DNA from 4 places in the Sutcliffiella sp. FSL R7-0096 genome. Region 1 is predicted to be linked to each of the others. Evidence: riboswitches for the same ligand, from Rfam matches in the RefSeq annotation. Region 1 holds a riboswitch; each other region holds the start of a gene.
What was found. Region 1 has a riboswitch for S-adenosylmethionine ahead of metK (methionine adenosyltransferase). Riboswitches for the same ligand answer to the same signal wherever they lie in the genome.
Positions count from the first base shown of each region.

Region 1 (4,006 bases):
AAACATGTTGGCTAGAAGATGGGAGACTTGTATCCTATGAAGGGAATTACCAATATGCCCGTGGAAAGCGGGAGGAGTTGGAGAGGAAAAAGATTGTGAAAAATATCCCTCAATTGGTAGGGATTCAGAATAAGAAAGAGCACTCACCCCCTAACGGGAATAATATTAAAAGCTTTGAAGAGTTAGAAAGGAATTTAGAAGATTTGGAAACGAAAATCGTTGGGGTAGAAGCTCAAATGAGCAATGAAGATGATCTACAAACTCTTCAAAATTTACAAAATGAACTCACCCTTTTAGAATCCAAGAGAGAATCATTATATGTAAAATTAGAGGAAATCCTTTAGAACTAAAAAACCGCCCTAGAATAAAGCTCCTCAAAGAGCCTTATTCCCGGGCGGTTTTCCTTATTACCTATATTAAGCGTTCGCTTGCTCCTTCAAAGCAGCCGCTTTGTCTGTTTGCTCCCAAGGAAGATCCAGATCATTACGTCCGAAGTGGCCGTATGCTGCAGTTTGCTTGTAGATAGGACGACGAAGGTCTAGCATTTTAATGATGCCTGCTGGACGAAGGTCGAAGTTGTTGCGAACCAATTCAACTAATTTTTCTTCAGAAACTTTACCAGTTCCGAATGTATCAACTGCGATGGATACCGGTTGAGCGACACCGATCGCGTAAGCCAATTGCACTTCACACTTGTCAGCAAGTCCGCTTGCGACGATGTTTTTAGCTACATAGCGTGCAGCGTATGCACCAGAACGGTCTACTTTCGTTGCATCCTTACCGGAGAATGCTCCACCACCGTGGCGAGCGTATCCACCGTAAGTATCAACGATGATCTTACGTCCTGTAAGACCTGCATCCCCTTGAGGTCCACCGATTACGAAACGGCCAGTTGGGTTGATGAAATATTTTGTATTCTCGTCGATCAATTCAGCAGGAACCACCGGCTTGATTACATATTCCTTGATGTTTCGTTGGATACGATCCAAGGAAACCTCTGGGTGATGTTGAGTAGAGATTACGATTGTATCAATACGAACTGGTTGGTCGTTCTCATCATATTCCACTGTCACTTGCGTTTTACCGTCTGGACGTAAGTAAGGAAGAACCTCATCTTTTCTTACTTCTGTTAAACGGCGAGAAAGCTTGTGCGCCAGTGAGATAGGTAAGGGCATTAATTCCTTTGTTTCATTACAAGCAAATCCGAACATTAGACCTTGGTCTCCCGCTCCGATCGCTTCGATTTCTGCATCTGACATTTGACCTTCACGAGCTTCTAGAGCTTGGTCCACACCCATTGCGATGTCAGCAGACTGCTCATCGATGGAAGTAAGTACTGCACAAGTTTCCGCATCAAAACCGTACTTTGCACGAGTATAACCGATGCCTTGGATTGTTTCACGAACAATCTTAGGAATATCTACATAAGTGGAAGTGGTGATTTCTCCAGCTACCAATACCAATCCAGTAGTAACGGATGTTTCACACGCTACACGTGCATTCGGATCATTAGTTAGGATCGCATCCAGGATTGAATCGGAAATTTGGTCACAAATCTTATCCGGGTGCCCTTCCGTTACGGACTCAGAAGTAAATAAACGACGTTGTTTAGTCATTAAAAAAAGTTCCTCCTTTTTGTTTATGAAAAGCGTTTGACTTCTCTTCACTTACAGCAGTTATATTTGATACGGATCTCAGTTCCTATTGTGATGTTCTATGTTATCTTGTGTAAAAATAGAAAAAACCTTCCCACAAAATTGAGGAAAGGTTTGATGTCGAGAATTAGCCTTTCACTCTTATCGGTCAAGGTCATAGCCTTGCTCAGGTTTAGCACCTTTTCTCAAGCGACCAAAGAACTTGGCCTAATACAAAACAGCGGCGTGCTTTTTCGCGCTCGCTCATCCTTTGAGCAGGTTGCTGGGTTTCATAGGGCCTGTCCCTCCACCAGCTCGGAATAAGAGTATCCGTTCAAGGTTCTATATTAGCGTACTAAAACCTTTCATGTCAACAAAAAAGAGAAATAATTCGACATCGATTTACAGGAAATAATTGCTTCCTTATTATTATCGTCTTTCCTTTGTTTATACAGATATTCTAAGCCTTGAGAAATTGATCCATCATTCTCTTTTACTTATGGGAAACAGGGTTTATAATGGTAGAGGGAATCGGGCTCGTCCCCTCTTACTTTAGGAGAGAGTTGGTAACGCTTTCAATTTAGTTTTGCCAAAAATTCAATTCAAATGGTCTACTTTACATAATGACTCATAGCTTTTCCATTGGGATAAGCCTGTTTTTCACAAAATGTTAACGAATTCACATTAATTTTCATAAAATAAGCTAATTAGTATGGACTATTAGTTTAAATGTGTTATACTTTTTAACAGATGAGAAAAAACAAAAATAATTAATAATTCAAATTGAAGGAGAGTTATCCATGATGAAAACGGTTGGGATCGATAATGGGTTAACAAAATTAATTTACGGAAGTAACACACATGTACAGCTTTCTGTTCCGCAATTGGTGGAAAAAGTATTAAACCGTAACGAAGGCTGCTTGACCTCTACAGGTGCTGTGCTCGCAACCACTGGAAAATACACGGGTCGCTCCCCTAAAGATAAATTTATTGTGGAAGAAGAGTTAAGCAAAGATAAAATCGATTGGGGAACCGTAAACAGCCCTATCTCAGAAGACGTGTTTGACCGCTTGTATAATAAAGTACTAACATACTTAGAAAATAAAGAGGAGATTTTTGTTTTTAAAGGATTTGCCGGAGCTGATGAAAAATATCAATTACCTATCCAGGTAATTAATGAGTTTGCATGGCACAACCTTTTTGCTCAACAGTTATTCATCAAACCAAACGAAGAGCAGTTGGCCAAACATGAAACCTCCTTCAGCATTGTATCTGCACCAAACTTCAAGGCTGACCCAGCTGTGGATGGCACCAACTCAGAAGCATTCATCATCATTTCCTTCAGCAAACGCGTCGTTCTTATCGGTGGTACGGAATATGCTGGAGAAATGAAAAAGTCCATCTTCTCTGTTATGAACTACCTTTTACCGGAAAACGGCATCATGCCGATGCACTGCTCTGCAAATGTAGGCCGTGAAGGCGATGTAGCCTTATTCTTCGGACTATCCGGAACAGGTAAAACAACCCTATCCGCTGATCCAAACCGCAAGCTTATTGGTGATGATGAGCACGGTTGGTCCAACACGGGCGTATTCAACATTGAGGGCGGCTGCTATGCAAAATGCATCGGCCTGACACATGAAAAAGAACCACAAATCTTTGATGCAATCCGTTTCGGATCTGTGTTAGAAAATGTGGTCATTGATGGACAATCCAGAATTGCCGACTATGATAACTCTACACTAACAGAAAACACACGTGCAGCATATTCCTTGGATGCAATGGAAAATATCGTCCAACCTAGCATTGCCGGCCATCCGACAACCATCGTCTTTTTGACAGCTGATGCAACGGGCGTATTGCCTCCTATCTCCAAGCTTTCAAAAGAACAGGCGATGTTCCACTTCTTAAGTGGTTACACGAGTAAGCTTGCAGGTACAGAGCGCGGAATCACATCACCACAAGCAACATTCTCTACTTGCTTCGGTTCACCGTTCCTGCCGCTTCCAGCTACGACTTATGCAGAGATGCTCGGTAAGAAAATCGATGAGCACAACGTCCAAGTCTACCTTGTCAACACAGGCTGGACTGGCGGAGAATATGGTGTTGGAAACCGCATGAAGCTTTCTTACACTAGAGCGATGGTACAGGCGGCACTTGAAGGCGACCTGACAAATGTAGAAGTGGAAACAGACCCTTACTTCGGAGTTTCCATCCCTGTGCATGTCCCTGGTGTACCTGATGAAGTGTTGCAACCGAAGAAAACTTGGCATGACGAAGAAAAATACGATCAGTTTGCTCGTGAGCTTGCAGGCAAATTCAAAGCAAACTTCAAGAAATTTGAGAATGTACCGGCGGAAGTCCTTGAGATG
Region 1 covers NZ_CP152003.1:3,865,490-3,869,495, forward strand. The annotation lists gene abc-f (ABC-F type ribosomal protection protein) at 1-344, shown strand, start outside; gene metK (methionine adenosyltransferase) at 417-1,616, opposite strand; SAM riboswitch class I at 1,794-1,961, opposite strand; gene pckA (phosphoenolpyruvate carboxykinase (ATP)) at 2,438-4,006, shown strand, end outside.

Region 2 (4,006 bases), 260 kb from region 1:
AAAAGAGAAGATTATAGGCGGTGTAAGATTGTGTATTATTTTATTGTAAATAAGACGGCTGGTAACGGAAAAGGACTGCGTGTTTGGGAAGCTACGGAAAAGTTGTTAAAGGTTAAAAAAGTAGTGTATAAGGTTTCCTTTACTGAATATAAAGGTCATGCCGGTAAATTAATGGAACAGATAGATGACGTGATAACTGCGGTAATAGTGGTTGGGGGAGATGGAACGATCCATGAAGTAGTGAATCGATTGGTTGCAAAAGAGGTGGCTCTCGGGATTGTTCCTGCTGGATCTGGTAATGACCTGGCAAGAAGCCTGGGGGTCCCTTTTGTTGCTAAAGGGGCGTTGGATCGAATTTTAGCTGGAGAAGTTTTTAGCATCGATATCCCTAAGGTAGGGGAGGAGTATTTTATTTCCATTGCAGGTTTAGGCTTTGACGGGCAGGTTGCGGAAGTTACGAATAAGTCGAAATCGAAGCGTTTTTTGAATAAAATAGGACTTGGTGGTTTGTCCTATATAATAAATATCTTTAAAGTTCTGTTTACATATAAATCTTCTAAGGTCTCCATAATAGTGGATGGCAAAATTAGCGAATACGATGATGTCTGGCTCGTGGCAATTGCTAATCTGCCCTACTATGGCGGGGGGATCAAGATATGTCCGGAAGCCAAAGCGGATGATGGGTTATTGGATGTGTGTGTGGTATCCGGAATTGGGAGATGGGAGCTGCTTTTCGTTTTCCCACTAGCCTTTAAGGGGAAGCACGTAAATCATCGGCATGTGACGATGCTTAGGGGATCATCCATTCAAGTGAAACCAGAGGAACCTTTAATCATGCAGTGTGATGGGGAAATAATACGAAGTGGGGGAAGGGATTTCAGAATAAAAAAGAACGGACTGAGAGTTTTATAAAAGTTTTTAATTGACATGTTATTTGCACCCGTGATACGATAACATTCGTTAATTCAAATTGCCCAAATACTTAACTTAAATTATATATGTTAATCTCTTATCGAGAGAGGTGGAGGGACGTGCCCGATGAAACCCGGCAACCGTCAACAAGGAATTGTTGAAATGGTGCCAATTCACACAAAGTAAAGTTATTTGCTTTGATAGATGAGAGAAAGGACTTTTCTCATTTAATCCTTTCTGCTCATTATTGCGGAAGGGATTTTTTATTTTTCAAGTGGGAACCAAAACGTTTGATTAAACCTAATTGGGTAAGCTAAAACAAAGCAAATGTAAGAAGGAAGGTGCATGCATGATTTCACTTCAAGGTGTTAAAAAAGTTTTTAAAACGAAAAATGGACCGGTTACAGCTGTTGATAATATAGATTTATCCATCAACCATGGCGAAATATTTGGTGTGATTGGATACAGTGGAGCAGGGAAAAGTACCCTGATCCGCATGCTAAACGGACTGGAAACTCCTACAGATGGGGTGGTGGATGTAGCAGGAAGAAACCTTGCGAAGGTAAAGGGCAGGGAACTGAGACAAGCACGCCAGGAAATCAGTATGATTTTCCAACATTTCAATCTTTTATGGTCAAGGACGGTAAAGGAAAACATCGCGTTTCCGCTTGAGATTGCTGGAGTCAGTAGGACAGAACGCAATAAGCGAGTAGATGAACTTATCAAACTTGTAGGGTTAGAAGGAAGGGGAGACTCTTATCCATCTCAACTAAGTGGGGGACAAAAGCAAAGAGTCGGGATTGCAAGGGCGCTTGCAAATAACCCAAAAGTACTTTTATGTGATGAAGCGACTTCTGCTTTGGATCCACAAACCACGGATTCCATCTTAGACCTCTTGGTCGATATCAATAAGCGATTATCTCTGACGATCGTACTGATCACACATGAAATGCATGTCATCCGTAAAATCTGTCATCGCGTAGCTGTCATGGAGAATGGGAAAGTCGTGGAACAAGGTGATGTTCTAAATGTATTCCGCAAGCCCGAGCAGCCTATCACGAAACGCTTCGTCAAGCAGGTGACAGAACCGGAAGATACACAAGAGACAGTGGAACATCTTTTGGCAGAATATCCGCAAGGTAAAGTGATACAGTTAACATTTGTAGGTACTTCGGCGGAACAGCCTTTGATAACGAACTTGATTCGCAGGTTTCCGATTGATGTGAACATTCTTCAAGGTAAAATATCACAGACTCAAAACGGAGCATACGGCACTCTTTTTGTACATCTTGATGGAGAAGAAGCCCAAGTACAAGAGGCATTGGCATTTATCCGTGAGCAGCAAGTGGAGTTGGAGGTGATGACACATGGAACGCGTTAATTGGGACAAAATGTGGGATGCTACCTTAGAAACCCTTTATATGAGTAGTATATCTGTTGTTGCCACTTTCATCTTAGGGATCGTCTTAGGACTGTTATTGTTTTTAACATCGAAGGGCAATATTTGGGAAAGTCGTATCATTAATGGAATTGTAGCGGCGTTTGTGAATATCTTCCGTTCCATCCCATTTGTCATTTTAATATTTTTACTTATTCCTTTCACAAGGTTCATCATGGATACCATCATCGGTGCCAACGCTGCCCTGCCTGCTTTGATTATAGGGGCTGCACCATTCTACGCCCGTATGGTTGAAATTGCGCTACGTGAAATTGATAAAGGTGTCATTGAAGCAGCACGTTCCATGGGAGCTAAAACAACAGAAATCATCTGGAAAGTATTGATTCCGGAATCGATGCCAGCATTGGTTTCCGGTATAACCGTAACTGCCATTGCAATCGTAAGTTACACGGCGATGGCGGGAATCATCGGTGCAGGTGGGTTGGGTAACCTGGCATTCTTAGATGGGTTCCAGCGTAACAACTGGGAAGTAACACTTGTATGTACTGTCATCATTTTAATCATTGTGTTTATCATCCAATTTATTGGAGATTTGGTTACAAATAAACTAGACAAACGATAAGAAAGCGGGGATTTTTCAGATGAAAAAGTTATTAAGTTATGCAGTGGTTTCATTATTAGTACTGGTTTTGGCTGCTTGTGGTACAAGCAATGAAGGTGGAGAAAGTGGTACAGGTTCAAACATTGAGGAAGGTAAACTCGTTATTGGGGCTTCCAATGTGCCACATTCAGAGGTTCTGGAAGAAGCAAAGGCTTTGCTTGAAGAAAAAGGAATCGAATTAGAGATTAAGACATTTACAGACTATATTCTTCCAAACCAAACACTTCGTGATGGAGATATTGATGCAAACTATTTTCAACATGAGCCATATTTAAAATCTCAAATTGCAGAAAATAATTACGACTTTGTAAGTGCTGGCGGTGTGCACATTGAACCTATCGGTGTATATTCTCAAAAATATGATAGCCTTGAGGAACTTCCTGAAGGTGCACAAATTTTAATGAGTAATTCAGTTGCAGATCATGGTCGTATTTTGGCGATGCTAGAGGAAAAAGGTTTGATCACTCTAAAAGAGGGTGTAGAAACTACATCCGCTACAATTGATGATATTGAAGACAATCCGAAAGACCTGCAATTCAACACACAATTTGACGCAGCTTTTCTACCTCAAGCATACTTGAATGGTGATGGAGATGCAGTATTGATTAATGGGAACTATGCCTTGGGTGCAGAAATTGATCCAGAAGAAGAAGCAATTGCATTAGAATCTGGTGAAAACAACCCGTACGTAAACCTAATTGTTGTACGTGAGGAAGACAAAGACAACGAGCAAATCAAAGCATTGGTGGAAGTGCTCCAGTCTGATGAAATCAAAGCGTTCATCGAAGAAAAATATAAAGGCTCCGTACTACCAGCAAAAGCTGCTGATGAGGAGTAAACATTTGAGAACCCCGTGCTATATAGGCACGGGGTTTTAATTTAAAATATTTGTCGCTCATGAATACTTACCTCCCACCTAAACAAATACTAACTCTGTGAAAAATAAGGATGGGAGTTGTCTTCAATGGAACAACATGATGAGCCGAAAAACTATGCAGAAGCAGCACTTCATGATTATAAAGCAGGTCTTGGTG
Region 2 covers NZ_CP152003.1:4,129,277-4,133,282, reverse strand. The annotation lists gene MKY77_RS21270 (diacylglycerol kinase family protein) at 31-912, shown strand; SAM riboswitch class I at 1,007-1,123, shown strand; gene MKY77_RS21265 (methionine ABC transporter ATP-binding protein) at 1,262-2,293, shown strand; gene MKY77_RS21260 (methionine ABC transporter permease) at 2,280-2,933, shown strand; gene MKY77_RS21255 (MetQ/NlpA family ABC transporter substrate-binding protein) at 2,953-3,810, shown strand; gene MKY77_RS21250 (carboxymuconolactone decarboxylase family protein) at 3,937-4,006, shown strand, end outside.
Region 2: another riboswitch for S-adenosylmethionine. It lies ahead of MKY77_RS21265 (methionine ABC transporter ATP-binding protein); the one in region 1 lies ahead of metK (methionine adenosyltransferase).

Region 3 (4,006 bases), 2.1 Mb from region 1:
CGAAGAGAACCATTACATGATGAAACGCCACCCACAATACAACCATACTTATTAAGCCTACTGATATATACTTCAATATTTTGCGGAAACTGAATCTCTTCTTAGTGTTCATCTTTTCCTCTACTTTCTTTTATAAAAGTTACATTCATTACCTATACGAAGTAGACATTAAATTAGTTCCACAGTTTAATCCAATTCCCGACTCTAGTTTTATCTGCTTTCAAATTCTAATTCGTCTATAATCTCTACCGCTTTCAAAACAGCCCATTCTCCTATCAGTAAATCAGGAAGTGCATCTTGGGACAAGGGTCCCCATGTGTGCTTCTTTTCAGAAATGGGTAAATGATTCTCATAACTTGTTTTTGAAGGAGTGAGATAAATGAATAGGAACATAGAGAAGGTTGCCATTATTACTGGTGGGTCCTCCGGAATTGGCAGGGCAAGTGCAATCAGACTCGCCAAAAGTGGTGTAAAGGTAGCGATACTTGATTTGAAGGAAGAGGATGCCGAACAGCTCAGACAGGAAATAGCGGAAGCCGGTGGAGAAGCGATGGCACTCCAGACTGATGTTTCCGATACCAAAGATCTTGAGGCAAGCTTCAAGCAGGTGCTCGATCGCTGGGGACAGCTTGATATCGTCTTTGCAAATGCAGGGATAAATGGGAAAGTGGCACCTATTGAAGATCTTGATGAAGAAGATTGGAATCAGACCCTGAACACCAATCTAAAAAGTACATTCCTGACCGTAAAGCATGCAATTCCCCATATGAAAGCCCAAGGTGGCAGTATCATCATCACCAGCTCCATCAATGGTACAAGAACCTTCCGTGGTTTCGGAATGTCCGCTTACAGTTCCTCCAAAGCAGGACAAGTTGCTTTTGGAAAGATGGCGGCGCTTGAATTGGCAAAATATCATATTCGGGTCAATATAATCTGTCCAGGGGCGATAGAAACGAATATCGAAAAAAACACCTTCCCAGAGGAAGAGGAACTCAAAAAAATCAAGATTCCCATTGAGTATCCCGATAGCTCCCACCCCTTAGAGCATCAACCAGGCAAGCCGGAACAGGTTGCAGACCTCATTTCTTTTTTGGCCTCAGATTCTTCCAGTCATATTACTGGCAGCCAAATCTTTATTGATGGAGCAGAATCCCTCCTCTAGAGTCTTTGCAAGTAAAAAAGGTGAGCCACATGCTTACCTTTTTTACTTGCAATCTATTGATTTACACTGCCAGGTGGTACATCTTTCTCTTCCTGCCCTATCGCTTCCATTCCAATTTGCTCTTGTACATCAAATTGCACCTTTTTATCAGCCAATTGTTCAGTAGCAAGTTTTAAATCAGGCTGGATATTGTTATTTTTAGCAGATTGCTCATTCCAATCTTTCAATACCTTCACCTCCACTGAATCATATTCCTAAGTATGTGTTAGAATATCTTATTTTATAAGGATTGGGATAAGGTTTTCCAAACAATGGTCCATCCAATGACCTATTTCTTTCCCACTCTGCATGATGCTAAAATAGCTATTGGTAAACTATTTGAGTCAAGGGGCTTTATATGTTAATTAAGAATAAGAGTACTGATATAATAATTCAGAGATAAGTACATGCTACACCTTAAGTTCCTTCTAATATTTTTTATTTTTCAAAAAAACGTTGACATCCATTCACAACCGTTATAAACTTATCATCATTCAAATAAAAACTTATTTTCTTATCCAGAGAGGTGGAGGGAACGGCCCTGTGAAACCTCGGCAACAGGCTTTTTATAAAGCACTGTGCCAATTCCTTTCAAGCAATCATGCTTGGAAAGATAAGAAGAGCATAAGCATGCACGGGCGCTAACCTCTTCTTACTTGCTAAGAAGAGGTTTTTTGTATTCTAAACCCGAGTTTTCCAATTGAATAAATTTAGTTTTCTTATCCAGAGAGGTGGAGGGACTGGCCCTGTGAAACCTCGGCAACAGGCTTTCTTGTGAAGCACTGTGCCAATTCCATCAAGCATTAACGCTTGAAAGATAAGAAAGAGCATCTACATAGCGATGTCCTTTTCTTGTCTTTCCAAGAAAAGGGCATTTTTATTTTCCAATAAGGAGGAAACATCATGATCACATTCAAGAACGTCAAAAAGGTCTACAAAAGTGGCGAGCAGGAAGTACATGCGCTAGATGGCATCGACTTGAGCATTGAAGAAGGCGAGATTTACGGAGTCATCGGATTCAGCGGTGCCGGAAAGAGCTCTCTCCTTCGTTGTGTGAATCTGCTAGAGAGACCAACATCAGGGAAAGTTCTCGTCGGTGGAGTAGATCTTTCAAAACTATCACCCAAAAATTTAAGAAATGCTAAAAGAAAGATTGGAATGGTCTTTCAACACTTTAACTTACTTAACTCGAAAACGGTATATGAAAACGTAGCAATGCCCCTTCTTATCAGTAATGTTAAAAAAGCGGACATCCAAACAAGAGTCGAGGAGCTTCTCGACTTTGTAGGGCTTGGTGATAAGAAGGATAACTATCCTGACCAACTTTCTGGTGGGCAGAAGCAACGAGTCGGAATTGCCAGGGCATTGGCCACGAGACCTTCCGTCCTGCTATGTGATGAAGCGACATCAGCCCTTGATCCACAAACAACAAGCTCCATCCTTCAGCTTTTGAAAAAGATAAACCTGGAATACAAAATCACCATCCTGATGATCACCCATGAGATGTCAGTCATCCGGGATATTTGCGATAAAGTGGCTGTCATTGAAAAAGGCAAAATCATTGAACACGGTTCGGTTTTTGACCTATTTTCCAATCCTAAGACCTCAACTGCACGGAACTTCGTCAGTTCTGTCTTGAATGATAAGTTGCCTTCATCGATTAGGGATCTAGTTAGTCAAAAAGATGATCACCAAGGAATTTACCGAATCAACTTTGTCGGTGCTTCAGCTGGCCAGCCCTTCCTGTCCCAGGTGGCTAAGAAGTTCCATGTGGATGTGAATGTCCTTTTCGGAAACATTACCGAACTGCAAGGTGTTCCCTTTGGAAACCTGGTTGTGGAGTTAAAAGGGGAACCTTCCGAAATCAAACGCGCTTTATTTTTCATACAACAAGAAAAAGTATTAGTGAAAGAGGTGAATGCACATGCGAGTTAGTTCCGATCAAATTATTGACGCCTTATTAGAAACCTTATCGATGGTCAGCTTTTCCCTACTATTCTCCGTACTGATTGGCTTACCACTTGGTGTGCTGTTAGTTGTGACGAGAAAGGGACATATTCTAGAAAACAATGTACTATTTAACTTTTTAAATCCAATAATCAACGTTTTACGTTCGATACCTTTCATCATTTTACTCGTAGCGATCATCCCGCTTACGAGACTGATAGTGGGAACCTCCATTGGAACCGCCGCCGCAACCGTACCGCTCATCTTTTATGCGGCACCATATTTTGCAAGATTAGTAGAAAATTCGTTGTTGGAAGTGGAACCAGGTGTACTTGAAGCCGCAGAGGCGATGGGGGCTACACCAAGACAGATCATTTTTCGTTTCCTTTTACCGGAAGCGTTGAGTTCGCTGGTACTTGCCATCACCATCGCAACCATTGGCTTGATTGGGGCTTCCGCAATGGCAGGGGCCGTTGGAGGCGGTGGCCTCGGTGACCTTGCGATTACATACGGCTATCAACAGTTCGATGAAATCACCATGTTCATCACCGTTGCCATCCTGGTCGTGATGGTCCAGGCGATCCAAAGCTCCGGAAACATTTTATCCAAAAAAATCAGAAGACGATAGGGAGAGACAAACATCATGAAAAAATTACTTAGCTTTGCTATTTTAACCATTCTTTTACTAACAGCAGTAGGGTGCTCCAATGACAGTGACACCATTAAAATCGGAGTGAGCGGCACCGACAATCGAATTTGGGACTTTGTAGCGAAGAAGGCGGAAAAAGAAGGACTGGACATTGAGATAGTCAGTTTCTCCGATTATGTACAACCGAACCTAGCCTTGGCACAAAAGGA
Region 3 covers NZ_CP152003.1:1,085,296-1,089,301, reverse strand. The annotation lists gene MKY77_RS05565 (alpha/beta hydrolase) at 1-112, opposite strand, end outside; gene MKY77_RS05560 (SDR family NAD(P)-dependent oxidoreductase) at 380-1,162, shown strand; gene MKY77_RS05555 (hypothetical protein) at 1,216-1,389, opposite strand; SAM riboswitch class I at 1,713-1,821, shown strand; SAM riboswitch class I at 1,918-2,025, shown strand; gene MKY77_RS05550 (methionine ABC transporter ATP-binding protein) at 2,105-3,136, shown strand; gene MKY77_RS05545 (methionine ABC transporter permease) at 3,126-3,776, shown strand; gene MKY77_RS05540 (MetQ/NlpA family ABC transporter substrate-binding protein) at 3,792-4,006, shown strand, end outside.
Region 3: another riboswitch for S-adenosylmethionine. It lies ahead of MKY77_RS05550 (methionine ABC transporter ATP-binding protein); the one in region 1 lies ahead of metK (methionine adenosyltransferase).

Region 4 (4,006 bases), 1.4 Mb from region 1:
TTTCACGGTAAGCCGGTACTGCTTCGACCAGCTCTTCATGTTTTCCTCGGGCGATTAATTCACCTGATTCGAGCAGTAAAATGGAGTCCGCTTTTTTGATCGTATGCAGTCTGTGTGCAACGGTAATGACAGTCGACGTTTTGGCCAGTTCCTTCATGGAAGCTTGCAATATCCGCTCTGTCTGCAGATCGAGTCCTGTTGTTGGTTCATCGAACAGGATAACCGACGGCTTTTTCAAAAAGGCCCGTGCCAACGCTAATCGCTGCTTCTCCCCTCCGGATAATCCTCTTCCCGCTTCTCCGATCCTCGTTTGGAAGCCTTCAGGTAAAGATTCTATTAACGTCAGGATTCCCGCTTTCTCCGCAGCGGCTTTTATTTCCGCTTGTGTCGCTTCCGCTTTTCCACCGATAGCGATGTTCTCTGCTATTGTTCCGGAAAAAAGATAAGGATTCTGCGAGATATAGCTCACACGGTCAAACCATCCTTTTTCCTCATATTCAAATAATGGTTTTCCATCCACCAGCACTTCGCCTTCTGTCGGGCGGATCAACCCTGCCATCAGGTTGAGCAATGTTGATTTTCCCGCACCACTTCGACCAATCAAGGCAAGCTGCGTATAGGGCGGAATATCCACTGATAAATTATTTATGGCAAAGCCTTGTTCCCCATAACGGAAGCCCAGGTTTTTCAATTGGATAGAAGGCGGACCGTCCTCTGTTGTTAGGGATTCGTCTCCCCATTCCATAGGTGCCTCCTCTTCTGCGAGCTCATCTGTCACTTTTTTCGCTGCTCCCATGCTTCCGCGCCCTGTATGAAAGGCGCTTCCAAGCTCCTTCAGGTAAAGGTAGAACTCAGGTGCCAATACCAATACGAAAAAAGCAGTAAAGAACGTCACATTTTCAAAAACAACAAGCTGTAATCCTACCTCAAGCGCGATCAATCCGATGGCAAGCATCGAAATGAACTCAAGCATCAAGGAAGATAGAAATGCGATTCTCAACACTTCCATCGTCGCATCACGGAAGCTTAAGCTACTGCTTTCAATTGTTTCTTGTTGCTTGGCAGAGCGACCGAACAGCTTCAACGTCGTCAGCCCCTGCAAGGTATCAAGGAACGTTCCGGAAAATGCGTTCAGTTTATCCATCTGCTCTTCTGATTTCTTCTTCGTTTTCAAGCCTACGACAATCATGAAAATCGGAATGAACGGTGCTGTGACCAAGATGATCAACCCTGTATTTACATGCTGGCTGAATGCAGCAATCAAGATCATGATCGGGATGATGCTCGATTGGATGACCTGTGGCACATACCTGCTGAAATACGGATCAATTTCATCCACCGCATCCATCATGACGCTCACCTTTTGGCCAGATTGACCTTTTAGGGAAGCTTGAACCGGGCTATTAGAAAATTTACGGAGCAAGGCAATCCGGAAATCGCGTTTTACTTTGGCAGCAAGCTTCACGCCGGTGAGACCGCTCCAATAGGCCAATGCCGCTCTTGCAGCCAATACCGCAAGAAGCCCCCCAAGGAATGGGAGGATCTCTTGGAACGTGTGGCCCCTTAGGAACACGCGATCGACGATGGTGACAAAGAAATACGCCTGCCCGATGACCGTCGCCCCTGTCAGGATGGCGATTAGGATTAGCGTCATTCTTGTGCCTCTATGTGATTTTGCGATCGTTTTTAAATCAGTCATATCGTTAAAACCCCTCTTTTCTGTAAGTGAAAATCGGATGGAATAGTTTAGTTAGTGAAAAACTTCACATACTTTATAGTTAACATTATATAACATGCCCGTTTGAATTTCTTCTTTTGGGATTGACCATTTTATGACATATTTATGTTTTCCCTCTTCCGTTATTAAAGTAACGGATTTTTCAAGCTACAATTGGGCCCTCCTTTTCATGTGAAGGGATTTTTTTGCGTTATGATGGGATTAAGAGGAGATATGACGGAATTCTTTCCACTTATGAAGGGATTTCTCTCTCTTGTGAAGGGATTAATTTTTTGAAATTCCTCCATGACACCAAATCTATAGGAATGGCAGTCGTTGTGAGGGAATTGAACAAGTTAACGAAGGAATTAAGCGTTATTGTGAAGGGATTAGTTGAAAGATCTACTATACAAAGTAATTTTCATCAAACGTATTAATCATTTACAAAAATTCCATACTTGCAACTTCTACCCCACCCCTTTACCGCATAAAATTAAATCATTCAGAAAAAAACATTGCATTTCCCCCTTACCTGTTGTAAATTAGTAAAATAATTAAATTGTTCAGATAATTAAATAGTGAACTTTCTTATCCAGAGAGGTTGAGGGAATGGCCCGAAGACACCTCAGCAACCAGCAGCGCCCGTTAGATCGGACGTTGAAAAGGTGCTAATTCCAGCAAGCTGTGATGCTTGCAGAGATGAGAAGAATGAACTTTTGATAGAAAAGTCTTCTTCTTATAGAAGGCTTTTTCTTTTTATTCTCGGCCTTTTCTTATCTCTGAAGCTCCCCTGTTGCTTTCCGTTCTAGGTGTTCGCTTCCGCGGGCGGTCTTGTGAGCTTCCTCAGCTTATGCGGGGCCACCCTTGACACGCTTCTCCCGCCGGAGTCTCACACCTTGGAAGACTGAATCCCCATCCACTCTGCCTATAGAAAGTCGTCACTTGCAAATATAGGAGGCCTTTATCATGTATAAAACGGAAACGAAGCTTGCGCAAATTGGAAACCGCTCAGAAACTGCCACTGGAACCGTCAATCCGCCTGTTTATTTCTCCACTGCCTATCGACACGAAGGGATTGGGCAATCAACAGGTTATGACTACACAAGAACCGGAAATCCGACGCGACATGTGTTGGAAAAAGCGATTGCAGACCTCGAGGGCGGCGACCAAGGGTTTGCCTGTAGCTCCGGCATGGCTGCGATTTTGACGATCCTTTCCCTTTTCAAGACCGGTGACCATCTTATCGTATGTAAGGATTTGTACGGCGGCACATACCGTCTTTTTGAAGAAGGCTATAAGAAATGGGGACTGTGTTGTAGCTATGTGGACACGACCGATCTTTCACGTATCGAAGACGCAATCACTCCACAGACGAAGGCCATTTTTGTGGAGACTCCAACCAATCCCCTGATGGTAGAAACAGATCTTGAAGCCGTTTCCCAGCTTGCGAAAGCTCACGGAATCCTTTTGATCGTTGACAATACGTTCTACACTCCTGTTCTATTAAACCCCATAACATTAGGCGCAGACATCGTCATTCATAGCGCCACCAAATACCTTGGCGGGCATAATGATGTGCTCGCAGGACTCATTGTCGCAAAAGGCGCGGAGCTTTGTGAATCACTCTCCCTCCACCATAACGCAGCTGGCGCCGTGCTGAGTCCATTCGATTCGTGGCTATTGATTCGCGGGATGAAGACTCTCTCCCTTCGCATGGAACGGCACGAAAAGAATGCGAAGCGAATTGCTGATTACTTGAGACAACACGATGCCATCACAGATGTGCTGTATCCGGGAAGGGGCGGGATGCTCTCCTTCCGAATCCAAGATGAGGCATGGGTGAACCCGTTGCTCCAGAACCTCAACCTCATCACTTTTGCCGAAAGCCTCGGCGGCGTAGAAAGCTTCATCACGTACCCTGCCACCCAGACACATGCGGACATCCCGGAAAAAATCCGCATCGAGACCGGTGTTTGCAACAGGCTGTTGCGCTTTTCGGTCGGCATTGAAGACGCAGAAGACTTGATTGAAGACTTAGAGGCGGCGCTAAAGGCTGCTTCCATCCAAAAGGAGGTCCTATCGTGAGCCATTCTTTTCAAACGAAGCTGTTGCACAATCGCCACAAGGTAGACAAGAGCAATGGTGCTGTCAGCGTGCCCATTCAACATGCTTCCACCTTCCATCAATCAGATATCGATTCCTTTGGCAAATATGATTATGGCCGTTCTGCCAATCCGACCCGGGAGGCCCTCGAGGAAACGATCGCCCAGCTGGAAGAAGGAACAAGAG
Region 4 covers NZ_CP152003.1:347,828-351,833, reverse strand. The annotation lists gene cydD (thiol reductant ABC exporter subunit CydD) at 1-1,699, opposite strand, end outside; SAM riboswitch class I at 2,303-2,423, shown strand; gene MKY77_RS01960 (methionine biosynthesis PLP-dependent protein) at 2,684-3,802, shown strand; gene metC (cystathionine beta-lyase) at 3,799-4,006, shown strand, end outside.
Region 4: another riboswitch for S-adenosylmethionine. It lies ahead of MKY77_RS01960 (methionine biosynthesis PLP-dependent protein); the one in region 1 lies ahead of metK (methionine adenosyltransferase).